2 regions of the Neobacillus sedimentimangrovi genome follow, and region 2 is predicted to be linked to the other one. Evidence: riboswitches for the same ligand, from Rfam matches in the RefSeq annotation. Region 2 holds a riboswitch; the other holds the start of a gene.
The links. Region 2 has a riboswitch for thiamine pyrophosphate ahead of tenA (thiaminase II). Riboswitches for the same ligand answer to the same signal wherever they lie in the genome.

Region 1: it holds a riboswitch for thiamine pyrophosphate, as region 2 does, so the genes downstream of both, thiM (hydroxyethylthiazole kinase) here and tenA (thiaminase II) in region 2, are expected to answer to the same signal.

The regions. Positions count from the first base shown of each region.
Region 1 covers NZ_JAAFZF010000001.1:259,552-268,048, forward strand. Annotated here, with positions in the region: gene thiW (energy coupling factor transporter S component ThiW) at 1-135, opposite strand, end outside; gene thiE (thiamine phosphate synthase) at 231-884, opposite strand; gene thiD (bifunctional hydroxymethylpyrimidine kinase/phosphomethylpyrimidine kinase) at 881-1,693, opposite strand; gene thiM (hydroxyethylthiazole kinase) at 1,686-2,513, opposite strand; TPP riboswitch at 2,840-2,949, opposite strand; gene GZA11_RS01335 (glutaredoxin family protein) at 3,059-3,310, opposite strand; gene galU (UTP--glucose-1-phosphate uridylyltransferase GalU) at 3,531-4,409, opposite strand; gene GZA11_RS01345 (HipA family kinase) at 5,063-5,845, opposite strand; gene GZA11_RS01350 (glycosyltransferase family 4 protein) at 5,811-6,956, opposite strand; gene GZA11_RS01355 (serine/threonine-protein kinase) at 7,007-7,984, opposite strand; partial or broken gene GZA11_RS01360 (group II intron maturase-specific domain-containing protein) at 8,265-8,497, opposite strand, start outside.
Region 2 covers NZ_JAAFZF010000008.1:2,158-23,282, reverse strand. Annotated here, with positions in the region: gene gntK (gluconokinase) at 1-672, shown strand, start outside; gene GZA11_RS04910 (GntP family permease) at 694-2,040, shown strand; gene GZA11_RS04905 (L,D-transpeptidase) at 2,256-3,692, shown strand; gene GZA11_RS04900 (cytochrome c oxidase subunit II) at 3,956-4,360, shown strand; gene GZA11_RS04895 (malate:quinone oxidoreductase) at 4,501-6,003, opposite strand; gene GZA11_RS04890 (PBP1A family penicillin-binding protein) at 6,316-9,033, opposite strand; gene GZA11_RS04885 (VOC family protein) at 9,876-10,166, opposite strand; gene GZA11_RS04880 (acetylglutamate kinase) at 10,495-11,064, shown strand; gene GZA11_RS17025 (ABC transporter permease) at 11,285-11,581, opposite strand; gene GZA11_RS04870 (LysR family transcriptional regulator) at 11,895-12,767, shown strand; gene GZA11_RS04865 (type 1 glutamine amidotransferase domain-containing protein) at 12,982-13,641, shown strand; gene GZA11_RS04860 (DMT family transporter) at 13,747-14,178, shown strand; gene GZA11_RS04855 (DMT family transporter) at 14,191-14,664, shown strand; gene GZA11_RS04850 (energy-coupling factor transporter transmembrane component T family protein) at 14,811-15,542, opposite strand; gene GZA11_RS04845 (ABC transporter ATP-binding protein) at 15,539-17,128, opposite strand; gene GZA11_RS04840 (ECF transporter S component) at 17,106-17,702, opposite strand; gene tenA (thiaminase II) at 17,699-18,385, opposite strand; TPP riboswitch at 18,531-18,632, opposite strand; gene GZA11_RS04830 (MaoC/PaaZ C-terminal domain-containing protein) at 18,940-19,287, opposite strand; gene GZA11_RS04825 (MaoC family dehydratase) at 19,284-19,679, opposite strand; gene GZA11_RS04820 (acetyl-CoA C-acyltransferase) at 19,676-20,770, opposite strand; gene GZA11_RS04815 (AMP-binding protein) at 20,766-21,125, opposite strand, start outside.

The DNA.
Region 1 (8,497 bases), on a different contig from region 2:
AGCTGATAACACATTTAAGAAATGTTGTACTGGGAAAATTTTTGTAAATCCAATCGGGATCACAATTAAACTACTTGAAAGTGTTCCAATTGCAATCATCATGGCAGTCAATGTCAGCTTATATGTGTTGTTCATCTATTTTTTGCCTCTTTCATACTCAAATATCTAATGTATTGGCTACATGCTTCTGTAATCGAATAAAATTTAGTCAGCCTCAGCTTGTTGCCAATTTATATTACCTTTTCTACTGACTCCACTCTTTTCCTTAAGATTTTTGCAGCTTGGTATGGTGAACTCGCATGGCTAATAGCTGAGATGACAGATATTCCGTCAGCTCCTGCCGCCATAACAGTTGAAGCATTTTCGGTTGTAATACCACCAATTCCTACAATTGGGGTGCTGTAACCTTTTCTTCTTAGTTCTTCAATGAGTGTTGTCCCGCGTGATGGTTTTGCATCTTTTTTTGTTTTTGTCGGAAAAACCGGGCCAATTCCAAAATAATCTGCACCATCCTTTAAAGCAGCTAATGCTTCCTCCATTGAATGTACAGAAACGCCCAAGATTTTGTTTCCTATCTTTTCCCTTACTACACTTGCTGGTTCATCCTCTTGCCCAATGTGTACACCATCAGCATCCAGGGCAAGTGCTAGTTCAATATCATCATTAACAATAAAAGGGATTTGATTCTTCCGGCACAAAGATTGTAGATCTTTTGCCAGATTAAACTTTTCAACTCCAGTCAGCGCTCCATCACCCTTTTCCCGAAATTGAAACATGGTGATCCCACCGTCGATAGCTTCTGCTAATACTTCTCGTGGATCCTTAAAACAATTGGTACTTCCCATAATAAAATAAACCTTTAGCATTTCTCTTAAATGGTTCATGAGTCAATCAACACCTTATTCCTTTTTCGATACGCCCAGTGGTTTGTAGGTCCATGTCCCTGGCCAATTTCAATTTCCTCTTCGATAGCAGCCTGAATAAATTCTTTTGCCTTTGTCACGGCCTCCAATACAGATAAACCTTTCGCCAACCAAGCGGTTATTGCAGCAGAAAACGTACAACCGGTTCCGTGCGTATTTTTCGTCGAAATTCGTTTGCTGGAAAATGTATAAAATTCTTTACCATCGAATAGTAAATCGACTGATTCTGAAGGATCTTCATCATGTCCTCCTTTAAGGACAATATTTTTCACCCCTAAATCAAACAGTCTCATTACCGCTTCCCTTTTATCTTGCGCAGTTCGAATAGACATATCGGTCAACACCTCGGCCTCCGGAATATTAGGTGTTATTACCAAAGCACGAGGTAATAAATATTTTTTCAAAGCTGAAATGGCCTCCTGTTGAAGTAAAGAGGCGCCTCCTTTAGCAATCATAACGGGATCTACCACCACATTTTTCCATTGATATCTTACTAGATGCTCAGAGACAGCTTCTATGATTTCAGCATTAAACAACATTCCAGTTTTAATGGCATCCGTACCCATATCCTCACCGATGGCTTTGATCTGTTGAGAAACTGCCTCCGCTGTCATTGGATAAACTCCGTGAACACCTAATGTATTTTGAGCAGTCACTGCGGTTAACGCGGACATACCGAAAACTTGTAACTCCTGGAATGTTTTTAGGTCCGCCTGAATTCCTGCACCGCCACCACTGTCGGAACCAGCAATTGTTAATGCCTTAAACATTTAAATCAGCTCCTTGTAATTTTTTATAAACGGCTAATTGAATCAATTCTTCCGGTGTAACCATCGCCAGCTGATTCAATAGTTCAATTTGAAAACTACCCGAGCCCTGTTCTGCTGTTTTTTTGGCCGCCTTTTCCGCTGCAATGCCATAAAAAGTTAAAGCAGCCGTTGAGGCACGTAGCAAGTCTTTCTCCACACCAGCAAATGCCGCAATGACAGAAGTTAATAAACATCCTGCTCCAGTCACTTTTGTTAATAGTGGGTGGCCATTTGATACTAAATAGGTTGTAGTTCCATCGGTTATGACGTCATCCTTTCCCGTAATGACCACAACGCAATTAAATTTTTGAGCAGCTTTAATGGCAAGATTAACCACATCCCCATTGGCCTCTCCTGCATCCACTCCTTTAATCTTCCAGTTTTCTCCAACAACATTTGCAATTTCAGCTGCATTTCCTCTAACAATGGATACTTTAACCTCATTCATGATTTTCCTAGCAGTTTCTGTCCTGTATTGGGTGGCTCCTGCTCCCACTGGATCAAAAAGAACAGGTGTTTCTTTTTCATTCGCGGCCTTTCCTGCCAAAATCATGGATTCAACTGTTTGCGGGTTTAATGTACCAATATTCAAAACTAGTGAACTAGCAAGCTGCGCCATTTCTTTCACTTCTTCAGCCGCATAGGCCATTACCGGTGAAGCCCCTAAAGCCAACAATCCATTCGCTGTAAAATTGGTCACAACTACATTCGTGATGTTATGTACTAACGGGTTTACCTCTCTTACTTTTTGTAAAGTTTCCGATAAAACTTTTTTATCCAATAGAACCTCCCCATTTCTAACAAAAAATCATAATAAATGCGCAAGCACCGTGGTTAGCGGCGTATGGCATCCTCCCAAATGCAACCGCTTTAAGTCATAGAATGCTTTTCTACAAAGCTTTCCTTGTGGTCCGATCCGACCGAGAGAAAGATAACACGAAAAGCAATTTGCTTTTCACTGTTGACTGATCATAGGGTGGTGAGCGGAGGACACTAGCCGCTAAAGTGCTTACGCATGAACATTATCGTTGTCGAGAATATTCGTTTTAACCATAAAAAACCAGGTCCAATAAATGGACCTGGATATTTAGAATGAAAAACCGTCAAATTTCACATGGTCTACTTTCCTACGCTGGTATTACCCAGATCAGGTCCAAAGGGTTAAAAACGTTCTCGTTTTCTCTCAGCCCGATCACAGGGCACCCCTAGTAGTGATTAAATATATTCAATTAATTACAATGTTAAACCTAAAAACTAGAATTGTAAAGAACTATGTAGCATTTCATATTTTTATAGTAATCATTTTCCTTGAAGAAAAAGTACGTGTTAATCGTCCATTTGGCATTTGGCCAGATTGATTAATTCCTTTAGTTCATTGTTAACTCCTTTGACCGCTCTATTTCCCATAACAGTAACAGGTACTCCGAGAAAACCATACTTCTCCAATTCCTTTTGATACTGCGGATTTTCAACGATATTACGTGTTTCAAAATCAATTCCTTCCTCGGAAAGAACTTTTTTTACGATCAAACATTCAATACAATCATTCGTAGTATATACAATAACCGGCTTGTTCATGGATAACTACTCCTTTTCATCTACTTAAGTAAATATAACTTATTAATAGACATTCCAACAATAACATCAGCCAATATAACCACATAGACGAAATATGTCTAATCCTGCGCTTTCCCAAGCAATAATTGGAGAATAAACCATTAAATTAAGAAACAAACGCCAAAATGTCCAAATGAAGAATGGACACTTTAGCGTTATATCATTATATAGTGCCAGACACCTATTGTAAATTTTTAGTTATCCCTTTCAAGTATTCATTAATTTCTTTGCGAGTGTCTGGTCTTTGAAGAGCGATGTCAATCGTTGCTTGAATGTAACCGGTTTTATTTCCAATATCAAATCGTTTGCCTTCGAATTTGTAAGCAAGGACAGATTGTTGTTTGTTTAGTTCATTGATAGCGTCTGTCAGCTGTAGCTCTCCGTCTTTCCCGTATGGAAGGTTCTCTAATATATGAAAAATCTCTGGTCTTAACACATATCTTCCCATGATTGCAAGTCTTGATGGAGCCGTTTCTTCTTTCGGTTTTTCTATTAAAGAATTGACATGATATAAATTAGGTTCTATCATAGCTCCTTTTGGTTCGATAATGCCGTATTTACTGACTTCCTTTTTCGGTACTTCTTGAACAGCTAATACTGAAGAATGATAAAATTCATATACATCTATCAGCTGTTTTAAGCATGGGGTTTCAGACATGACAATATCATCACCTAACAATACAGCAAATGGCTCGTCCCCAATAAAACTTTTGGCGCAAAGGATTGCATGGCCAAGCCCCTTTGGTTCTTTTTGACGAATATAATAGATATTTGCCAAATCACATATTTTTTGAACTTCCTCTAATTCCTTCACTTTATTTCTTTTTAAGAGGGTATCTTCCAGCTCATAGGATTTATCAAAATGATCCTCGATCGACCTTTTCCCTCTACCGGTAATAATAATAATCTCCTCAATTCCAGAATCAACTGCTTCTTCAACAATGTATTGAATCGCGGGTTTATCAACGATAACCAGCATTTCCTTTGGCTGCGCTTTTGTTGCGGGCAAAAAGCGCGTACCAAGACCTGCGGCTGGAATAATGGCCTTTCGGACTCTCATAATCTGTCTCCCTTCCACTTAACTCCTTAATTCTTTATATGCAAATAAAAGTAACCTCGTTCATAGAAAAGCGAAAGCACCCTGGTCAGCTGCGTTTGTCCTCCTCCCAAAAGCTATCGCTTTCGATCGTGCGATGCGGATGCTGCCGGAGCCTTCCTTGTGGAGATTCTCCAACTGAGATAAAGGAAACACGAAGAGCCAAAGGCGATTCGATGTTGACTTATCGTAGGGCGGAGAAGGAAGGCGTCTCGCAGCTAGGGTGCTGAAGCTAGACAATTCTCGAAGTCGAAAGGATATTTTCATATTTAATTAGAAAAGCGAAAACTCCCTGGTCAGCTGCGTTTGTCCTCCTCCCCAAAGCTATTGCTTTCAGTCGTGCAATGCGGATACACTCGTATAGTGATCACCAAATGAGAGGACGGAAACACGAGGAGCGGGGAAAATCAATATTGACAGATCGTAAGACGGAGAACGAAGGGGGTTCGTCACTCTGAAGATGGAGCTTGAAATTTCTTAAAGCCGAAAATATCCATTTTTTACTTAAAATAAAGCCCCAGACTCCATGTCTGCAGGCTTCAAAGACTGGCTAATCATGATACCAATTTTTCATTTTTCTAATCTGACGTTCAGCAACTTTAATAATAAACACCTAACTAAGATGAACCTTCTATCCCATGTAATGGTCGATATACTTTCTTAATAAATTTCTCAAGTAATTTAGGTAAAACTTTGTTACGCCTGATGATAAGTGCCGTAACGATTGCCTTTCTCTCTTCATTCGAAACATTCCATTCCTCAGGAATCAAGGTAACAATTTCTTCCATTAATAAAATAGGAAGCGTTTGGATCAGCTCCAATTGCGCGAAAAATTGCTCCTCCTCTTTTACATGCTTTGCTATAAATTTGTGTGTCGTGCTTGATATGATATTTGAGGGCAAATTTTCTAAATCCTCTATCCCCCAATCAAACCCTCCAAATATTTCTGCCTGGTCAATGATCCACAGGTGATAAGTGTTAGGCTGTTCTTCCCTCAACAAAATATTTTTCCTAGTCCGATCCAAATTGCCTACCCAATAATCAAATACAATGATACCAGCTAATGATGATTCATTAACAATCTGTTGAACATCCAACACCTGATGCCCATTTAAGCAGTTAGGAATATAACGTGAAGCAAATTGATACTTTGTGTAGTTTAACTCTGCAAGTTCGGGGATATGGGGGGAAAAGTCTGGAGGAATTTCTACTATTCGGCCAAAAGGAATTGGTAAACCAAGATACCTCCCCAAACAATAACCTACCCATTCATTCACCAATGACTTATTACATTGTGGCTGAAAAAATTTAACCGCATAATCATGACCATCATTAAATGTAATTAAATGATTATTTGATTTCCCATCAAGCTTCATTTGATAATCCGTTGGCTGAATCATTCTCTGTCACCTCACCTACCTGACTCCTGAATTGTTCGATGATGTTAAAGAGTAACTGGACATATTGCTCTGCAACTACATGGATGGCAAATTTTTCATGTACACGTTTAATAGCAGCCTCTGACATACTTTGATGCAATTTAGGATCATCAATAATTTTATATAGTTGCTTTACCGCGTCATCGACATTTTGACCGCGATATAGCAGCCCAGTTTCCCCATGTACTACCAATTCAGTAATCGGTCTAATTCTGGAGGCCACAACAGGTACACCGCTCACCATCGATTCAATAAAAGTATTTCCGAATGATTCTGATTTGGTCGTTGCTAAAGTGCATCCACCAGATTCGCGGATTTTAGCATAAACATGGGGCATTTGCTGATACGGAATTACCGGAAACCACTTTATAATATCAGTAAGTTCTTCCTGTCTCCATACTTCTGCGAATTCGTCTCGCTGAACACTTTGTGCACCGCCTATTAACCAAATCTCCACATCATCTCGTTCATTTTTTATCTTTTTAGCCACCTCTACGAGCATCGGCCAATTTTTTCTTTTATCAATTCGGCCAATCCAGCCGATAATCTTCTTATCGCTAGGTAAGAAAGGCTCATTTGAATAATCAATCTCATCGGCGGGTACTGCCCGATAAAATGATGTATCAACCCCATTGTAAATAACCTTAATCGGAATTCCTTCTGCAAGGATGGATACAAGCCGTTTTTGGTATTCTGATGGAACAATAATCAATTGAGGGGTAATGCCTTTAAACGACTTAAGATGAGGCTGAAGCTTTATTAATTCCGGTGTGCGTGCTTCAATAATGACAGGACCTTTATACTTGGCTTTCCGAATCCACTTATATGCGGCACTTGTATCAACTACAATAATCGCATCATAATTGTTCCGTTTAATAATTTTAATAATCTTCTTATCGTCCTTTGTTAAATAAACTTTAGCTACATCCTCCATAATATGGTAGCCACCATGATCAGTCGTATATAGAAATTCAAGTTCAATTCCATGTTTTTTTAAATATATGGCACGGTTCCGCCATCCAGCATTTACCCCGCCTACTGTGAGCAGACGCCAAATAACGAGTATTTTCAAGTCAGTCTCACCTCACTTATTATAAGATCCACTTTTTTTTCATTCTCATTTTAATAAAAACGACGAGGTTTCATTTTTATTCCAACAACTGCCCCCTCATACCGTTTTTTTGGTACTCCTACATGGTTCGCCTCTCTCAGATTAACTTTGCTCTTTTTAGTATCTCGTATTTTCTTAGATGGTTGTGGTTCCTCTCTTTTTAAGGAATCCCAGTGTTCATCTATTTTTTGCATCACCTTCTCAGGGTCCATTCCTTTAAGTATCATCATTTTAACCCATTCTTCTTTAAAAACTTTATGCACTAGTCCATAAAGCTGTTTAACATATTCCTTTTCATTATCTCTAATTAATAACTTCTCGCATAATTTATCTAGATTTTGTTTTTTAGTAGATTGGTTCATTAATACTTGACAAATTTGTCTAGACAGCTCCTCCATCCGTATATAATGAAGCCACTCATCATATAATTTTGGATTCAGCTCCTTAACGTGAGTAAGAAATTGTTGCTTTATTTCTTCCCCAAAAGAATTCAATAATTTTCGTGGATATGGATATACCCGATCTCGCCAAATCGTCCTTGCCACATCAATCACCTTTAAATTACCGTCTTCCAATAAATAAATTTGGCGTTTATGGTGATCGATCCGTTCAAATCCTATTTCTTTAAACGTCAATAACATCTCAATTAATTTAGCTGACAGCTCCGGTGTCAATGGCTGTGATTGTAGATATTCCCGTAAATCTACACCCTTGATCATATCCATGGCAATATGGAGCTTTCCTTTATCATGGACTTTTGGGAAAAGATTTGTATGTTTCCCCATTGAAAGGGCTTGATATTCTCTTTCACAATCCTCCTTATTACCGAATACCTTTACACAAATATCATCCGTAACTGCAAATACTGCTCCCTGTCGTCCTTTACCAATCATCTTTAATGAACTTTCATTCACTACTTCTACATCCGCATTAGGCACATTTCGGATATGAATTTTTTTTAACTCATTTCTCAAAAAATCTATATCCATATATTCCCTCCCCTTTCAACAAAGAAAAAACAATAATCTAAATGGATAGTTCCCATATACATACACCTATTCCATATAACCTCATAGCTTAATATAGTTAATTCAACTATGTTCAGAATGGTGTAGGCACTTTTCATCAAATTCAAAGATGGTGTCATACACTGCACGTGGACAAAAACCCTAATTTGTCCATATGGAGTGAACAAATCGAGTAGGAGGGGGTGACTAACCCCCGACCTCTCACACCACCGTACGTACCGTTCGGTATACGGCGGTTCTATTAAGATTGACGAAGAAATTCATAACGATCATATAGACTTTTCAACCCTCGTTGGCTCCAGTAGGTGTTCTCGAGGGTTTTGTGTAGAATTGGGCTGCAGGCAATTCTACAATATTTCTTTCTAGAGTTGCCCCATTCATGTGCTTTGTAGTCAGGCACACCTAAACCGATTAGTTTCCTCACGCTCGTTCTAGGATTTTTCCATTGTTTCCACTTACACATTCTCAGCCTTC
Region 2 (21,125 bases):
GTTATTGGTGGACCAGTTAATAATGGTGGAATCGTTCTACGATGGATTCGCGATGAATTTGCCTCATCTGAAATGGAAACAGCCAAAAGACTTGGAATAGATCCATATGAAGTCTTAACCAAAATTGCTGAACGTGTAAAACCAGGTGCAGACGGATTATTATTCCATCCCTATCTCGCTGGTGAACGCGCACCATTATGGAATCCTGACGTGCGAGGCTCCTTTTTCGGCTTAACCCTTTCACATAAAAAAGAACATATGATTCGGGCTGCATTAGAAGGGGTTATCTATAATTTATACACTGTATTTCTCGCATTAACCGAGTGCATGGATGGTCCTGTCACCCGAATTCAGGCAACAGGAGGCTTCGCTAGATCAGAGGTTTGGCGGCAAATGATGTCCGACATCTTTGAATCAGAAGTGGTCGTTCCAGAAAGCTATGAAAGCTCATGTCTGGGCGCCTGTATTTTAGGCCTTTATGCCTTAGGCAAAATTGAATCGTTTGAAGTCGTGTCTGACATGATTGGTAGCACCTATAAACATACACCAAATGAAAATGCAGCAAAAGAATACAGACAATTACTGCCAATATTTATTCATCTTTCAAGAGTGTTAGAAGAGGAGTATAAAAGGATTGCGGATTATCAAAGAAGCTTACTTAAATACAACTAATAAGAACAGGAGGAGCAATCGATGCCTTTATTTATTGTCGCAATTGGAATTATAGCTTTGCTCATTCTTATCATGGGTTTCAAATTAAACACTTTTATTTCATTAATCATTGTATCATTCGGGGTAGCATTGGCACTCGGAATGCCTCTTGAAGAAATTGTTAAAACCATTGAAGCAGGATTAGGTGGAACACTTGGCCACCTCGCATTAATATTTGGGCTTGGAGCCATGCTTGGTAAATTAATTGCCGACGCGGGAGGCGCACAACGGATTGCCATGACCCTCGTGAACAAGTTCGGTGAAAAAAACATTCAATGGGCCGTTGTTGTTGCTTCATTCATTATCGGGGTCGCCTTATTCTTTGAAGTAGGACTAGTATTATTAATTCCAATTGTCTTTGCTATTTCAAGAGAATTAAAGGTTTCCATCCTCTATCTTGGTATTCCGATGACAGCTGCCTTATCTGTCACACATGGTTTCCTTCCACCACACCCGGGACCAACGGTTATTGCGGGCGAATATGGTGCAAACATTGGGGAAGTTTTACTGTATGGTTTTATTATCGCCATTCCTACGGTATTATTAGCCGGACCTATCTTTACAAAATTAGCTAAAAAACTAGTACCAGATTCCTTCCATAAAACAGGAAACATTGCCTCTTTAGGCGAACAAAAGGTATTCAAACTTGAAGACACACCTAGTTTTGGGATCAGTGTATTTACTGCCATCCTTCCAGTTATTTTAATGTCGATTGCAACCATTATTACACTGATTCAAAAAACGATGGGGTTTGATGATAATGGTTTTCTGGCAGCTATCCGTTTTATTGGTGATGCTGGTACTTCCATGTTGATCTCTTTACTTGTTGCTATCTATACGATGGGATTGGCAAGAAAAATTCCAATGAAGGATATTATGGATTCCTGTACCACTGCCATCTTACATATTGGGATGATGCTTTTAATCATTGGGGGCGGCGGTGCCTTCAAACAAGTATTAATTAACGGCGGTGTCGGTGACTATGTTGCTGAGTTATTCAAAGATACAAATATGTCACCAATCCTGCTTGCGTGGTTAATTGCCGCCATTTTACGTATATCTTTAGGATCTGCCACCGTTGCAGCCTTGACCACTGCTGGTCTGGTAATCCCAATGTTAGGACAAACGGACGTGAATCTTGCATTAGTTGTACTTGCAACAGGGGCAGGAAGCTTAATTGCCTCCCATGTCAATGATGCCGGTTTCTGGATGTTTAAAGAGTATTTCGGCCTAAACATGAAAGAAACTTTTGCTACATGGACACTATTAGAAACGATTATCTCCGTTGCCGGTCTAGTCTTTATCCTTTTACTAAGCTTATTTGTTTAAAAAGTATAACGTTCAACAGTTCAAAAGCCCAAATGAAGAGTATAAATCTCCTCATTTGGGCTTTCTGTATTCTACAGTTAAAAAAATTAAATCCCACATAGTTCTTACTATTATATCTAGTAAATTAGTAGTAATATGTAAGAGGAAACCTTATGTTCCAAACAATTTTCTTATATTGGAAGGAAAAAGCATAAAGGTATTCAGGGGGTTATTACATGGCAAATACCTTACAAGAATCAAAGGAAAAAATAAAGAAACAACGAGTTAAGTCCCTTAAATGGTATAAAAACTGGAAGTGGATGGGACTCATTTCCCTTGTACTTCTATTTGCTGCAATTAGTTATTACCAGGGCACACATTTTAATGCAAATACTAAGATTAATGGTATAAATGTTGGTGGACTAACGGCTGAACAAGCATTACAAAAATTGCAAAAATCAGTATTAAAAAATGTCGTTTTCATTGGCGAACAAAAAATACTAGATGGAAAAGACACAAAAATGAATATCACCGACAAGGATCTACCAGCAGTAAAAAAAATATTACAAAAGCAACGGACTTTCTTTCCTTCAACAAAAGCAAAAAACTATTCGTTAATGTCAAGCGAAACAGATTACTATCGCAGTCAGACGCTAAAAAAAGAGTTGGAAGAAAAGCTTGTTGCCATAAATAAAACTTTAAAAGCACCACAAGATGCACAAGCTCATTGGCAACAAGGGAAAATTGTCGTAACGAAAAGTAGTAATGGGAAGCAATATGACATTGCTCGTCTATTAAAAGACTATGATAAGCAAAAATATACAAGTGAAATTCATCTGAATCCTGTTTACATTCAACCAGTTAAAGAAGATAGTGAGATTGTCAAAAATCAAAAGAAAAAGCTGAAAGAACTACTTGGGCGTACCTTGGAATATAAAGTACAGGATAAAGTTTATACATTTAAGGCAAACAAATTTATCAAGAGTGCTACGGTTTCCAAAGATATGAAGATCATAATCAAAGAAAGTAATATAAAAAATAAAATTGAAGAAATCAATGATGTACAATCCACTCTAGATAAAAATTTCACCTTTAAAACTCATTCAGGAAAAGTCATATCTGTAAAGGGACAAGGATACGGCTGGGCACTCGATGTAGAAAAAGAGACTGCATTGATTCATGAAGCCTTTGAAAAAGGGAAAAAGTCACTTTCTGCAACGAATATTGTTGGCCACGGTTGGAAAGGTGAAGGTTATGGATATGAAACATTAACAAACAATGGTATTGGTGATACATATGCGGAAGTATCCATTTCCGAACAACGGATTTGGCTCTATAAAAACGGGAAAATGGTCCTCACAACGAATGTGGTGACGGGTCGGCATGACACAGGGGAGGATACATCAAAAGGTGTGTGGTATATCCTTTATAAACGGTCTCCATACGTCCTTAAAGGGAGCAGAGCGGGCAGTTCGGCATATGAGATCGAAGTCAATTACTGGGCTCCGTTTACTAACAGTGGACAAGGATTCCACGACGCCAGCTGGCGGACAAACTGGTCAAGTAATGCCTATCTGACAGCTGGATCGGGCGGCTGTGTGAACGTCCAGCCTAATATTATGAAACAAGTATATGACAATTTAAGTGTTTACCAACCAGTAATTGTTTATTAATAAGGAACAAGGAAAGAAGCAGCGACCTGCTTCTTTTTTATAAGATTTTCACCTACGAGAATGGTCTAGCTCAAACATCGCACGACCGAAAGCGATAGCTTTTGGGAGGAGGCCATACGCCGCTGACCAGGGTGCTTCCGCTTTTCTAATAAACTTGACCTAAGTCAAGGAACTCAATTTCTCTTTTCCCTAAAATGACTGTAGAAAACAGATTTCTGTTTTGCCAGTTATAAAATTCACTTATATAAAGGAGACTGTATGCCATGAAAAAGCTTGGATTCCTTTTATTATCAGGTGCTTTAACATTTGGTTTAGCAGCGTGTGGGGGAACAGAGGAAGCAGCAAATACAAAAAAATCCAGTGAAAAAACAGTGGAAACTGCTTCTACCTCAGGAGTAGAGGAGTTTACAATTACAGCAAAGAATTGGGAGTTTTCTTCAGATAAAGAGTTGACAATAAAAAAAGGTTCAAAGGTTAAATTAAACTTAATTAACGAAGAAGGTATTCATACCATAAGTAATGAAGAATTAGGGATTGATCTGAAAGCAGATGCACCTGTTGAATTTACTGCTGAAAAAACAGGGGAATACGAATTAATTTGTTCGACTGTTTGTGGGGCTGAAGATGATCATAAGGCAATGAAACTTACACTAAAAATTGTAGAATAAAAGAATTTATCCTATTGCAAGAACTCTTTTAGTAAATTGTTATTTGTGAAAATCTAAGACAATCAGCTGGACATATTTTTGAAATATCTTGTCCAGCTGATTAATTTTTTATAAAAGATAAATCTTATCCATCAAAAATATTAACTATAGACTAGTTCTTTTTCAACTAATCCAAGCGTCTGGGCTGTTGAGTTATGAATTTCTTCAAAAAGCTTCTGGTTTTCTGATAATGAAATACCATAAGAAGGGATCATTTCTTTTATTTTTGACTCCCACTCTATCATATGTTGTGGGAAGCATTTTTCTAATACCTCTAACATTACGTGTACAGCAGTAGAGGCACCTGGAGAAGCGCCAAGCAATGCGGCAATCGAGCCATCAGCGGCACTCACCACTTCCGTACCAAATTGTAGTGTTCCTTTACCACCACTCTCGGTATCTTTAATTACTTGTACCCGTTGTCCTGCTACCACAATATCCCAATCCTCTGCTTTTGCTGTCGGAATAAATTCACGTAATTCTTCCATGCGTTTTTCATCCGATAGCATAACCTGTTGAATCAAGTATTTGGTCAGGGCTAATTCTTTTACACCTGCAGCCAACATGGTTAATACATTATTTGGCTTGACAGAAGCTAACAAATCCCAATTTGATCCATTTTTTAAGAATTTTGGTGAAAAGCCAGCAAAAGGTCCAAACAACAATGTTTTTCTGTTATCAATATATCTTGTATCAAGATGTGGCACTGACATCGGAGGGGCACCAACCTTTGCTTTACCGTATACTTTTGCATGATGCTGTTCTGCCACTTTCGGATTGTTGCATACCATAAATAAACCGCTAACCGGGAATCCACCAATATGTTTAGACTCAGGTATGCCAGTTTTTTGGAGTAAAGGAAGACTTCCGCCACCCCCGCCAATAAATACAAATTTAGCTGCGTGGCGTTCAATGGCACCGCTTTCGATATTCCATACTTTCAATTCCCATAAGCCATCTTCAGTGCGTTTAATATCCTCTACTTGATGTTTAAATCGAATATCAACATTTTTACTCTTTAAGTGGTCAAACAACATGCGTGTTAATGCGCCGAAGTTAACATCCGTTCCTGAGTCCATTTTTGTTGCTGCTATCGGTTCATTCAGTTTACGACCTTCCATGATTAAAGGAACCCATTCTGTCAGTTTTTCATGGTCGTCGGTAAATTCCATTTCTTGAAACTGTGGATGTTTTGATAGCGCTTCAAATCTTTTTTTCAAAAATCTTACATTTTCTTCTCCTTGTACAAGACTCATATGTGGAATAGGCCTAATGAAGTCTTGGGGATTACGTATCACCTTACTATTTACAAGATAAGCCCAAAACTGTCTTGAAAGCTGAAATTGTTCATTAATTTTTATCGCTTTCGTAATATCTATAGATCCGTCCGCTTTTTCGGATGTATAGTTAAGCTCGCACAATGCAGCATGGCCCGTCCCTGCATTATTCCACTCATTCGAGCTTTCTTCTCCTGCATTTTCTAGTTTCTCGAATACTGTAATTTCCCATTCCGGTGCTAACTCTTTCAGTAAAGATCCTAAAGTTGCGCTCATGATTCCGGCACCAATTAAGATAACATCCGTCTTTGTCCGTATGCTGCTCATGATAACCATCCTTATCCCTATATTTGCAAAAAAGAGTAGGCGCCCTTGCTTAGGTATTACCTATAGCCAGGCGGTATTCAGGAACACTTTCTGTTTCAATTATAATAATACCATAATCTATTATATTTTTTTATAGTTTTAAATTTCTTCTATAATCTGACAATTATAAACTACTAAATTATTTTTTATTTAGCACTTTTTTTGACTATAAAAACAGTTATTAGTCATCCTAACGCTTAGTATTTGAGGATTCCTTTGTTAGGAAAAAAAGGAGACTGTTTTAAAAAACAGTCTCCTTCACTTATCACACTATTATTGATTCGGGTTCTGATTTTGATTTTGGTTTTGATGTTGGTTTTGATGTTGGTTTTCGTTTTGGTTTTGATTTACATTTCCTTTCCCTGGTTTTGTTTCTCCAGCATTCCCATTATTATTGTTGTTGTTAGGATTCTCTATTCCATCTACTGTAACAGCAGTTGAAGTTGGTTCACTCGTTCCTGCATTATTGGATGCCACGACCGTAATGACATATTTTTGCCCTGGTTGCGGATTACTTAACGTTGCATTTGTATCTGTCGTCGTCGTTAAGGTTTGAGTATTTCCATTTATCGTATAAGTGACGATATAGCTTACATTTTGTGCATTGGCATTAGGATGTTTCCAACTGATAAAAATTTGATTCGAATTTTTATCATATTTAGCATGCAACCCAACAGGACTTTTTAATTTTTCATCCGGCCCTTGAACGGTTATGGAAGCAGATGCTGCATCACTTTTAACGCCTTCCCTAATAGCAGCTACATTGAATATATAGGTTTTTCCTTTCTCTGGGTTTTGCAGTACTGCTTTTCTATCACCCGTTGATGACAGGCTCATTGTTTTTCCATCCACAGTATAAGAAATTTCAAAGGTTGTTTCATTTTCAGAATTGTAATTCCAAGTTAATAGTATGCTGTTCGAAGCTTCATCATAAACTGCTTGCAAACCAGTTGGTTTATCAGGTTTTGGTGGCTTCGGTTTTTCTCCACCTTTTACATAATATTCATTTCCAGATTTGGCAACACTGTTAGGTTGTTTAAACGTTTCCTTGCTAGTACTTATCCTAGACATAATGGCCTTAAATACCAACTTAGAAAAGTCTGCACTTTGTTTTCCTAAATAATCATCTGACGATTTTGTTGTGGTGTACCCTGTCCAAACCGCACCGGTGTATTGCGGCGTATAACCAACAAACCAGGCATCACGTGTTGCATTATTCGGCAAACCATATTTCGCAATAGCCGATTTATCGAAGCTGGTAGTTCCCGTTTTACCAGCTAAATCAATACCAGAAATATTAGCCAATTTCCCTGTACCAGAATCAACAACCGTACGCAACATATCTGTTATGAGGAAAGCTGTATAATCCTCCATTACTTTCTTTTTACTTGAAGCCAAATCCTTTTCAGTTCCATCAGGATAAATAACTTTTGTAACCGTATATGGCTCTATATAATAACCACCATTTCCAAATGCGGCATATGCACCCGCCATAATTAGTGGAGAGGCTGCATCTATTGCACCAATGGCATTTGATTCATTTGCTTTTTGTTCATCTGTAATTGGGAATCCAAGATTATTGGCAAAATTTGTCGCATAATCGGCTCCTACTTCTTGATAGGCTTTTAAAGCCGGTATATTGCGAGACCATGCCAAATGATCCCTTATGGTTCTATTTCCAACATAAGAACGGCTAGCATTACGAATTGGAGTTCCATTTGAATACTGGTACGGTTCATCTTTTAAGATATGTCCTGTCGACCACTTAAATTTTTCAATGGCTGGGCCATAATCAAGAATAGGTTTTATTGTCGAACCAGGATGACGTTTAATCTTGGTGGCATAATTATAACCACCAGTTTGATAATGTCTTCCACCACCAATTGCTTTGATAGCGCCTGTCTGAGTATCCAAAATGACAACTGCTGACTGCAGTCTCTCATTATCCGGATAATTAATATACTCATTAGTGGATAGGGCTTTCTCCGTTATTTGCTGGATTTCCGGATCGATTGTTGTATAGATTTTTAATCCGTCTTCAAATATGTTTGAACCTGTTTTGTTTTGAACTTCCTCAATGACTGTGTCAACAAATGCTTGATATTTATTTCCTTGTTTTTGTTGAATATTTAACGTATCTTCAATCGGTGTACTTTGTGCTTTTTCCATTACCTCTTTGGAAATATAGCCGTGTCGGTTCATATATTGGAGAACCATATTTCTTCGTTTTTCTGCCCTTTCAAGATTACTTTCCACAGTCGGAATATAGTTATTCGGACTTTGCGGAATTCCTGCTAGGAGGGCAGCCTGTTCAAGTGTCAATTTATCTAGCTCATCCGCCTTTAAACCGAAGAATCGTTCGGCGGCTTTTGCTACACCATAAACGTCACTTCCATACAAATTCTTATTAAAATACATTTCCAGAATTTGATCTTTTGAAAAACGTCGTTCTAATTGAATGGACAAATACCATTCTTGCACTTTTCGAGTTAGCGTCTTTTCTGGCGATAGGAAGGAATTTTTCACAATTTGCTGTGTGATCGTACTTCCACCTTGAGAAGTGCCAGCTGTGATATTCGTGAAAACGGCAACAAGTGTCCGTTTCACATCAATTCCGTGATGTTCGTAAAAACGAGCATCTTCTGTAGCCAACACTGCATTTTTGAGAACATCCGGTATTTGATCAATGGTAATATCATCACGCTTTTCTTTACCCACTTCGGCAATTAAAGTTTTCTCATCGGCTGCATATATTTCCGATGATAATGGGTCTTTTAATAACGTTTCATCAAACTTTGGTGCATCTTTAATAATCCATGCAAATGCACCAATCCCAGCTAAAATCATAACAAGGCCTAGAGTCAAACAAATAAAGAAGATTTTTTTCCATACGCTCTTTCCCTGCTTCTTGCCCTTTTGACCCTTTGAAGCATTTTTCTGCTGTTCTTGTATTCTTCTTCGCTCTATACGAGAGCGATATTCTTCTGACATGTATCTCATCCTCCCTTTTAAAAACGGATTCCAAATAAACCCATTTAATTTCTATGAATTCATGACGAATAAATTATACTTGATTTTATAAAAAAAAATAACGCAATGCTCAATGATTAAACATCTGTTCCATGGAAAAGGATACACTCTTTTTTTTGTAGTGAAAAGAATTTAGCATTAAAAAATGGCGTGTATTCTGGTTTAGCTTCTCACGCCTTTTTCATTATTTTGGTCTTATTTATACTTTTTCATTTGTCTTTCACGTTTTGAAGTACCTTCTATCCTACTTCTAAAGACTTATTCAACAATAGTTTGCTAAATTAAAGTCTAGTACATTTCATCAATCCATAACGGCCTGTACACGTTCTTGTAAGATCAACCTTATCAGTTAATATAAAAAATGCCATCTGTCCTAGTAAGCTCCCAATTGCTAGGAAATAACATAGAAAAACACATGGGCAGACCTGTTATTTCAATAAAAACGAAACAAAAGACCTGCCCTTATGGTTATTATTGTAAATTACTAAGTCTATCCCTTAGTTTTACCTTTAATCCTAACAAGATGACCTCTAGTCCAAACTCAAATTCTTCTAGAATATTTAATAAAATTTGTTCCTTATCTGTCCAATGCTTTTTTATAAATGTATTCATTTATAGAATAATGAAGGAAAAGATTTGTTAATCAAATTAAACATTCAAAATTTAAGATAGTAATACAATAACTTGGTAGATATAATTATCCAGACAATAAGGAAAATAAGCACACTATTACTTAGTTTTATAATTGTGTAACAAGAATAAAAGTTACACCAAACTTGTCCATTACAGTACCAAATGCAGGGCTAAATGGAACTTCTTACCTTACCCTCTTGCTGCAAGATTTCAAAGATTTTCTTTGTTCTTCTCACGTCATTTATTGAAATATTTATGGTTACAACTGCATTTTTATTATGTTGTATATTATGTACTTGCTCTGTATTACCGTCTGGAACAGATATATTTGGAGCATCAAATAACATGAGTTTACTTTCTCCAATTTGTAGCATCGCGTTTGCTACACGTTCCTTTAATGCCTCTGGGCAAGGTACTGACATCTCTCCGTAAGTTTGAATATTTAGGATTTTGGCATCCAAGACCTTTTCATAAAAATGAACAGCCTCTTTTGCGTTCCATTCATTACAATACAGGGGGTAAGTCTAAAAGTCATGAATAATCAACTCCTAAGAATAAATTTAAAAATAATCGATAACGAATTCAAATTTAATTGATCATCAATTTTAATATAGTTCCCCTCACCCACAATATTTATCATTTTTTTAAAATTTCCTTATTGAGAAGCTGCCTTGAAACCCACCTTCGTATCTTTAGTTAAAATCAATGATTACAAATTATGAATAAGTAGAAACAATTTTTTTAAAATCTGAATATACTGGAATGATTTTAGATTGTGGGGGAGGAACCATGAAAAGAACTTGGTTCAAAGGTTCTTGTATTAGTGAACAGGAAGTTCGTTTAAGTAATGCTATGCGTTTAACCTGGGAACAACACGTGTATTGGACAAGAATGACAATCAATAGCATAGCCTTTAATTTACCTGATTTCGACGCTGTTACCGCACGACTTCTCCGAAACGCTACAGATATGGGGAATTTACTAGCACCTTTCTATGGAAATAGAATTGCTGAAAGGTTCAGCAACTTAATCAGGAATCATCTGGTTATTGCTGCTGAATTAGTCCAAGCTGCAAAAGCAGGCAATCAAAATGCTGTAGCAGATGCAGAAAAACGTTGGTACGCAAATGGAGCAGAAATTTCCAAATTCCTAAGTACAATAAATCCTTTTATATCAGAAATAAAATTCAGAGAAATGTTTTTCGAACACCTGGAACTTACTATACAAGAGGTATTATTCATTCTCCAAAGTAATTTTAACGCTAGTATCAACGTATTTGATAAAATTGAAGCGAACGCCTTAGAAATGGCAGACACTCTCACGATTGCCATTGTGAAACAATTCCCTAGAAGGTTTTAAATTTAAAAATATGAAGTCAGTGCCTGCTCCCAATGATGTAATTCTATAACGCATTGAGAACAGACACTGTTTTTTTAAACCTTTCACGGTTGTAACTGATTACTGTTTTCTAAAAACTTCTTTATTGTTCACGGAGAGTATTGTAAAAACTGCACCTATAAATGTTAAGGTTCCTGCAGCATTTTTATATAAATATAAAAATTATTATCTACTAACTTTTTTAAGCAAAATTGCGAACATCGTTATTCCGTCCAAATTTATAAATGGAAAATAAGAAAAATACTGCTGTAAATTCTGGTAGAATCATTAAATTAATGTAAATGCTACCAAAAGAATGTCCAAGCTGTAATTGGCTTATTGTATTAAGCACCCAGTGTTGCGGCATAAATTGAGCAATTCGTTGAACAACTTTAGGCATAAGGTCAAAGGGCCAAAAACACCCTGCCAACAGACACGACGGGATTAAAATCAAGGTATGCAGTGCACCAGCAGCCCTAGAGCTGGATGCGAAGGACACGATGATTAGCCTATAGCTTTTTTAAGCTTGATACCATAAATTTTAAATTATCTTTTAATTTCCCATTAAACTCACTTCTACCTTCAAAACCATCCAGAATTCCTCTTAAACTCCATTTCTATAAGAACTTTTCCCATCCCTATTTATGAAATGACATTTAGTGTTCAATGAATCATGATCAATTTTTCAGATGTCCATATAAGATGATTCCTTACATTTGTACATTTAATAAGGGAAAATTATGCTTTAATATAGGAAAGACTATTCTTATCGATAAGACTGCTAATTTTAGCCTAGTATAAGAGGTGATTTGATGATAGATCTTGAATGGTATAGGAGTTTCATTTATATATATAAGTACAATTCAGTATCCGAAGCGGCCAAAGCCCGAATTATGACACAACCTGCATTGAGTCAACACTTAGCCTCATTAGAATCAGAAGTTGGCGAACCTTTATTTACTAGAACTTCTAGAAAAATGGTGCCCACGGAAAGAGGAAAGGAGTTATATTCACAAGTAGCCCCGCTTATTGAGTCATTAGAAGTGACTAGTTTAAGTTTTCACTCTACCTCTTCTCCTGCTCTATCCATTATAAGAATCGGCTCTGCAATTGAATACTATTATGAAAATATCCTTTCAAAACTTAACAAATTTAATACATGTACTGTTTCACATTTTGGAACTGCCGACCAATTACTTGAACTATTAAAGGAAGATAAAGTAGATATCATTATTACTTCACAAAAGTATCAATCACCCGAAATTGAATACTTGTTTTTATGTGAAGAGGAGTTCGTAATTGTTGCACCTTATCACTTACAAATACCAGAGAATATAGATTTAAAGTCTAAGGAAGAATGGCTTTTATCTCAAAAATGGATTAGTTACGGATTAGATTTACCAATTATTAGAAGGCTATGGAGAGAACACTTTAAAAAACGGCCAATTATTAAACCAGTTCATATTATTCCTAATTTACACCTTATTTTAAAAGCTATAGAAAGTGGAATGGGAATCAGTCTAATTCCGACTTTTATTCTAGTAAATTCAATGCAAGAAGCAAAATCAAAAGTATTATTTAAGGAGTTAAAAGTAAGCAACAAATTATATATTGCATATAAAACAAAAAATAAACATTTGCCAGAAATCAATAAAATAGTAGATACACTTTCAATGAAAAAATAACTAATTATTCAATATATAGTCATTCAGTATATACTGGATGACTTCTTTTATTTTCTTAACATGCATTCATTTATCAAAATGATGCAAAGTGTAACCTTCCCGTTTGATATAAATATATTTATATATAACCCATAAAAATATAATTTGTTTTATAGTTAATCTGGACTTAAAATAACCAATGTAACAAAAATCATTTTCATGGAGGTAAAACCTTATGACAAAAAAGATTTTAATGGTTGTTACTAATCATAAAGAACTTAGTAATGGTAAACAAACAGGTGTTTGGTTATCAGAATTTGCAGAGGCGTATATAGAATTTTCGAAAGAAGGGTACCAAATTACAGTTGCAAGTCCCCAAGGAGGAAAAAGTACAGTTGATCCAGCTAGTGCAAATGAAAATACTCCTCAAGAGATTTTAGATACTGAAAAGTATTTACAGAACACTATCAAGTTAGATGCACTATCTTCTCAAGAATTTGATGCAATTTTTCTACCAGGGGGGCATGGTACAATGTTTGACCTTCCTAATAATAAAAAACTTCAGGAATTATTACGGGACTTTTTTGAGGAAGGTAAGATTGTTGCTGCTGTTTGCCATGGTCCTGCTGGTTTAGTAGGAGCTACATTATCTAACGGTCGACCTCTTGTTGCCGGTAAACGCGTTAATGCTTTTACAGATAGAGAAGAGGCTGATACGGGACTTAGGGATCAACTTCCATTCCTTTTGGAAAGCAAAATTCGCGAATTAGGGGCTATTTTTGTGGCTGCTCCAAACTGGTCTACTCACTTCGAAGTGGATGGCAATTTAATTACAGGGCAAAACCCTCAATCTACATTGGCTGTTACAAAAGCAGTAATAGAAAAATTAGGTTAACTTTTGGGAGACTGATAATAACCATAATCAGTCTCCTACTTACATGTTAGATTTTTATTAGATAAGGAATGTCTCAAATTAAAGATATGAATGGAGGGATTATGCTTGAAAAATATTCTATTTTATATAATCGCATTATTAGCCGGTGTCACATTAAGTATAGAAGGAACGATATATGCGGAATTGGGGGAATCCATTGGAAAATTAGAAAGCAGTTTATATAACTTTGCGGTCGGATCGATTATTCTAGGAATTGCTCTTCTTTTTTTGGGGAAAGGTTCTCTGTCTTATACGTTTAAAGCACCAAAGTGGCAATTATCAGGGGGACTGCTAGGCGTTATTTATCTAACTATTCTCGTTATTGGTATTCCAATTGTAGGAGTTGGATTAGCAATGAGTAGTGTTGTAGTTGGACAAATGGTGATGAGTATGATTATTGAACATAAAGGCTGGTTAGGTAGTCCAAAAATTAAAGTGAAAAAGGAAAAAATCATTGCTGTTGCATTAATGATTGTTTCCTTAGTTTTAATCTATTAAGGAGGGATTATTATGTCAATTATTATATTACTTTCTTCCCTCATTGGTGGGATTGTGTTAAGTGCTCAATCTTCTATTAACGGTTCATTCAGTAGCAAAGCCGGTACGTTAGAAAGTGCATTTTTAACTTTTATTACAGGAGCAATGATACTTTTTATCGTCGTTTTATTTTTTGGAAGTGGTAACCTATTAACTATTTTTGAGGCACCAAAGTGGCAATTAAGTGCGGTTTGGTTTGGAGTAGGATACTTATTTCTAACCATACTTGCAGTACCTAAAATCGGAGTCATTGCAACGAATCTCTCAGCCATTATTGGCCAACTTTCTATGGGATTGTTGACTGACCACTTTGGCTGGTTTGGTAGCATTCAAATTTCATTGGACTACCATCGAATAATTGCAATTGTATTAATGTTTATATCCCTACGTTTGATTTATAACGCTAATAAGAAAGATCGTAATGAAAAAGGGTATTTATCTAAATAACCTAAATAAGTATATAACAAAAAAGACAGGACAGTACCTGTCTTATCTGTTTCGATCATAATATTTAATAGTTTGTGTGAAATACTGTTGGATTCTGATTCACCACACCTATATCATCGACAATTTTTTTATTATTGAATGCTTAATTATAAAAAAGTCATTCCTATAACAACAGATACTAAAGAAAGTAAATAAGCCCAGTCTCTTGATGCAATTTTAGTGGTTCGGTAATAGGTTCTATCCTTATTCCCATTAAAACCACGTGCTTCCATCGCAATTGCTATTCTTTCAGATTTCCTGATTCCATGTGTAAATAACGGCAACGCATACCTTTTAAAAGCTTTCCACCCATTTTTTTCCTTGTATCCTCTAACTTTATGAGCAGTCTTCATTTGGTTAAGTTCAGATTGGAATAAGGGGATAAAGCGCAGCCCGGCTAATAGTCCATATGCCCATTTAGGTGAAAGTTTACATTGATGGATTAAACTCATAATGAACAATGTTAAGTCGGTTGTAGAAGTAAATAATAATCCATATGTAACAAACGCTAACATCCGTAAAGCAATCGTCAGGCCGTGATTCAAGCTTTCTTTCGTAATATGGAACCATGCCCATTGCCAAATAGTTTCCTGGCCTTCCCCAAAAGCAGCCATCATCCAAAAAATTAGAACAAAAAATCCAAAATAAGGTAATAACCTTTTTAAAAAATACGTGATTCTCCATCCGCCTAAAAAAATGCCAATAAGTACAGCTAAAATCCATATGAAGAAAGTCACTTTCGTATTCGTAATACTCATTAAAAGAAACATAACGAATAAATGGGCAAACAACTTACAGGAGGGATTTAGAGTAGCTAAGAATGAAGTATTTGCTTTCATACTAATACTCGCTCCCTTCGTGCATGCATTAGCTGATAATGAAGGGGTGGTATGATCTTAGTTTCCCGTAAAATAGCCTCGTCAGAAAATAAACCATATGGCGTTCCCTGATAAACTACTTTTCCTTTATTTAAAAGCAAGACTTGATCTGAATAATTATCTACCAAATCCATATCGTGAGTGACCATCATGATCGTTGTTCCGTGTTCCTGTCTTTCTTTTAGTTTTTTAATTAATTCACTTGCTGTTTTTTCATCTTGACCAAATGTTGGTTCATCAAGCATTAATAACACTTGATCAAACAATAACATGGTTGCCACACTCAACCGCCGTTTTTGTCCCAAACTAAGAGTTAAAGGATGTTCGTTCTGATAGGCTTCCAAACCAAACTCCTGTAACAGTTTTTTTGTTTTGGCATGAATGGACTCTTTCGGCCAATTTCTCTGCCGTCCGCCAAAAGCAATTTCCTCAAATACTGTGTCTGCTAAAAATTGAAGTTCTGGATTTTGAAAGACAAAACCTGCTCTTTCAAACAATTCACGATCGGACCATTTCTTTAATTCTTTACCTTGAATGTATATTTTCCCTTTATTTATTGGCTCCAAGCCAATTAAGCTTTTCAGCAAAGTGCTTTTTCCACTTCCGTTTTCTCCAACAATCGAAATCCATTCCCCTTTACCTATCACTAGGTTAATATCTTTTACAATTGACTTCTTTCCATAGCCTATTTCCAAATCTTCTGTATAAATGATCGGATTCTCATTTCCGTATTCTCTTGTTTTAACTTGACACTTTGTTTCTAGCTCTTTTGATAATTTAATAGATAATGGATGAGAGGGGTTTTCAATAACTTCGCTCCACTTGTTCGGAAAAAGCTTCGGCCGCCAAATTCCTGCATCTTTCATTTCGTTATTAAAATGACGGAGAATTTCCTCTGGATTCCCATTTCCAATTACTCTTCCGCCCTCATTGATCATAATGACCCGGTCCATCCATTCAATACAGCCGTCTAAAACATGTTCGACAAATACCATCGTTTGATTGGTCTTTTGAGATAGGTTATGTAATAACTCAAATATTTCTTTTCTTCCAGCAGGGTCTAACTGAGCTGTTGGTTCATCAAAAAACAACACTTCTGGTTCCAAAGCTAGTAAACAAGCCAAAGCCAGTCTTTGTTTCATACCACCTGATAATGTTTCAATGGAGGTTTTCTTATCTATTTTTAAACCTACATGATTCATCAAATCTGAAATGATTTCATCCATTTCATTTCGAGGAATGGAGCGGTTCTCAAGGCTAAAAGCTATCTCTTCATCCACATGAAGCATACAAAATTGAGAATCAGGATCTTGAAACATAACACCCACATTTTCTCGTAGAAATACTTGTCCTGTAACTTCTGCCTCCATATGCTCCGGAATGATCCCAGCAAGAGTGGAGATCAAAGTTGATTTCCCACTCCCGCTAGGCCCAAGTATTAATACCTTTTCCCCTTTATGGATGGATAGCGTTATATTTTTAAGTATTTTTTCAGAACGGTTATAAAAGCGGACAGAAAGATCTTTACAGCCCAGAAACATGTCCATTGATGTCTCCCTTTTTTCTTCTTTCTTTCATAATTGCATATTGTTCTAATACACCTGTTTTGGTCAGTGCGTCCACCACTACCTTTGCTAACCAACCGCCAAGAATGATGCCGCTTATAACATGAATCCCTAATGTCGTTAAAAATACCCCTGTAGAGTAGTATCCAAAACCATTTGCCAACAAGTTATAAATCATTGCAAAAACGGCCGCCAAGGCACCAGATAGCATTAAGGTTAGAAGGTTGTACCGCTTGTATCTGAATATGGCAAAAGCAATTTCAGAACCAATCCCTTGAAAAACCCCTATTAACAAGGCAGATAAGCCAAAATGGCTTCCCGTTAATAATTCCACTGCTGCTGCCGCAACTTCTGCTACAAATGCAGCACCTGGTTTACGGATAATGTAGGCAACAATAGGGCTGGCAATTACCCAAATGCCAAACATGAAACCAGCACCGACAGGACCTACCAGAGAAGAAATAGGAACCCACAGTGTAGACCATCCTAAATAAATCACACCGCAAATTACTGATAAAATAACGGCTAGAACCACTTCTTTCATTTTCCAAGTCATGAAGGTACTACCTCCATTTTTACAGGCCATTCTTCAAGTTTATAAGCCATATCCCAAAACATATATTCTAGCTGACAGCTAAGTAAGAAATGTTCCTTCATTTTTTCTTTTTCTTTGCTTGTCGCATCCTTTGCCCATTCATCGAGGCGCTCACAAAATTTGGTTGTAATGGAATCCGTACGATTGCCATAGAAATTGATCCATTCATAAAATGGATGAGAGCGGTCTGGATTTACTTCTTTTAATAGTCGTTTTCCAATTTCCCAATAGGTCCACGGGCATGGTAATAATACAGCGATAATTTCTCCCAATGTTCCTTCATGAGCAACCGTTAGCATATGACGAATGTATTGATGGGCAGAGGGAGCCAAAGGAAATCCCTGTAACTCCTCGTAGGAAACACCTGCAACTTGACAAAAGTTATTATGAGGATGTGTTTCACTGTTTAAGATAAAGGAAATTTGCTTATTAAACATTTCCATATCTTCTCGATTTTCACACTTTGAAATAGCAATTCCATAGATTCGTATAAAGGAACTTAAATACTCAAAATCTTGTTTTACATAATGAATTAATTGCTCCTTCTTCAAATCTCCATTTGCAATACCTTGAACAAAAGGATGCTCAAAAATAGCATTAAAAATAGGATTTGCTTCTTTTCTTAGTTCTGCAGAAAAACTCATACCGATTTCCTCCTTAGTTAGTTGTAATCGGAAGACGCTAGTTTGGAAGCAGCTTTAAAGTGAAACAAAAAAACCGCTCCAAAAATGGAGCGGCAGAATAAATATAAATATACAATGTATAAATATACCCATGTATACATATACTCATGCACGGACTCCACTTTCCTACGCTAGTATGAACTAGATCAGGTTCAAAGGGTCCGGGATATTCCCGTCTCAGCCAAAAAAGGCTCCCCTAGTGTCTTCCTTTTAATTCCTATTTAATTCAATTACCACTTTACACACACTTTTCATTAAAGTCAACAAAATTTATTCATAGGCCACACGATAATATTTGAAAAAAATAAAAAAACCCTGTTTAGTAATGGTTTGTTTCAAGTAAATGAATATAAAAAACTTCTCTATTTATGGTACGGTTCTCCGTAACATATCAAAATAAGATTCACCTTATTTAACAAAACTATATAGCTTTTAATTTCCCCATTATCAAAAAAATCGTGCGATCCCATATGATTGCACGATTTGTCAGTTGTTTTTTATGTTCATCGGGGATTTCATCTAGTTACTATCAACCATCCTTTTATGACTACTCTTTTCCTGCATTTTCCTTCTACTCTAATTTTATTATCCAATTGTTTTATATTCAAAGTTATTTGATCTCCCAAATATACTGGTGAGGTAAATGTAAATTCATACTTATACACCCACTCTTGTGGAGCGAGAATTTCGTTTGAAACTATCCCTAACACTTTAGCCACTGTTAACATCCCATGGGCAATTTTATTTGAAAACCCTTGTTGTTTTGCCACTTCTATATCTAAATGAACGGGATTGTTATCACCTGAAATTATGGCATATTGTTCAACCTCTTCTTCGGTAATATTAAAGGTAAAATTTTTCATGTTAAACCTTCCAAAATCAAATCTGATTCTCCTTCAAAACAAAGTTGTCCTTCATCATTATATAAATAAAGAGTTTGTTTAATAAAAGTAAAATTTTGACGTTGAAATGGTTCTGTCACTTCCACTATTGCCCTATAGATCTCATCTATATACATTCTTTGATGTTGAGTGCATTTCTGTTTTCGATGAATAATAGGCTGTTGAAGTTCCCATGGGATTTCAAGCCATTTATAAGCTATCATTGGCATGGTTGGAGGAAGAGGGGTTTTTTCGAAATGATAACCTTGGACCCTTTCAGGACACTGATAGATAGCATTTTGATCACCAATCAATTGGACAAATCGTCTCACATCTTCTTGGGTAAAGCTCACTTTAAATTCCTTCAATTTCATGTTGCCACCTCGAATAGGACTGCTTCTCCGATTCCTCCAGCACTGCCCAGTGCCGCTAGTACATATTTAGCATTCTTTCGTCTTTGGACTTCATAGAAAAGCCTGGTGATCAAAATACTTCCTGAAGCCCCATAAGGATGTCCTAACGTTAAAGCTCCTCCGTGAACATTTATTTTGTCACAAGGAATAGAAAGTTCTTTCATACAGGCGACTATCTTCGAAGAAAATGCTTCATTAATTTCAATTAAATCTATATCAGCAACGGTTAACAAGTTTCTTTTTAATAAGGTTTGGATAGCTGGAATAGGGGCTTCCCCGGGATAATTAGGATGTACAGCTGAGACTTCACTGTCCAAAAATCTCAGGATAGGCTGGTAACCAAGTTTTAAAGCTACTTTTTCTTCCATGACAAGAACAGCTGAAGCACCGTCATGAATACCGCAACTGTTCGCTGCAGTAACTGTACCGTTTTTTTTAAATATTGGTTTCGCCCTTTTTAGTAGAGTTTCCAGCTTTCTTTTTCTAAGTAATTCTTCATCCTGGTGGTTTTCCTTAATCGGAATGATTTCTTGAGTAAAATACCCCTTTTCGTACGCCTCCCAAGTGCGCTCGTAACTTAAAAGTGCGTATCTATCCTGTAATTCTTTTGATATAGAATATTTTTCTGCTACATTTTCCGCGGCAACACCCATATCAGGGTCGCCAATTTGTTCAGGTGAGAATCTTGCTCTGGATGGAAATGGAGAAGTACTCGCACTTTCTACACCACCAGCAATATAACAACAGCCGGCTCCGCCTTGGATATAGTAACAGGCCATTCGAATGGCTTCTAATCCCGCACTGCATTGACGATCAATGGTAAGTCCTGTTACAGAAAGAGGTAATCCTGCTTCCAATGCAGCGACCCTAGCTATATTTCCACCTGGTCCAACAACATTCCCCAAAATAATGTCATTTATCTTATCTTCCAATCTATTCGCTAAATACTGGAGGAGTGGAGCGACAAGTTCATGCGGCTGAATATCTCGTAATATTCCTTTTACTTTTCCAATTGGTGTACGTTTCGCTAGGACAATGACTGCTCTTTTAATTACTGGTCACCTTTCTTTCCAATTGTTTTTTTAGCTCAGCACGAGCAATCTTTCCACTCGTTGTATATGGCATTTCAGATAGAAAAAACCATTTGCGGGGAATTTTATAAGAAGATAAATACTTATTACATAGTCTTTTTAACTCTAATGAACTTCCTTTCCCTTTTACTACAGCAGTCACAACCTGACCCCAATACGAATCTGGTAAACCTATTACGGCAACCTCCTCAACGTCCGGATGCATAGAAATCACTTTTTCTATTTCTTCAGGAAAAATATTAATTCCGCCATATAAAATCATATTTTGTTCACGGCCTGTAATATATAAATAGCCATCTTCGTCAAAATATCCCAT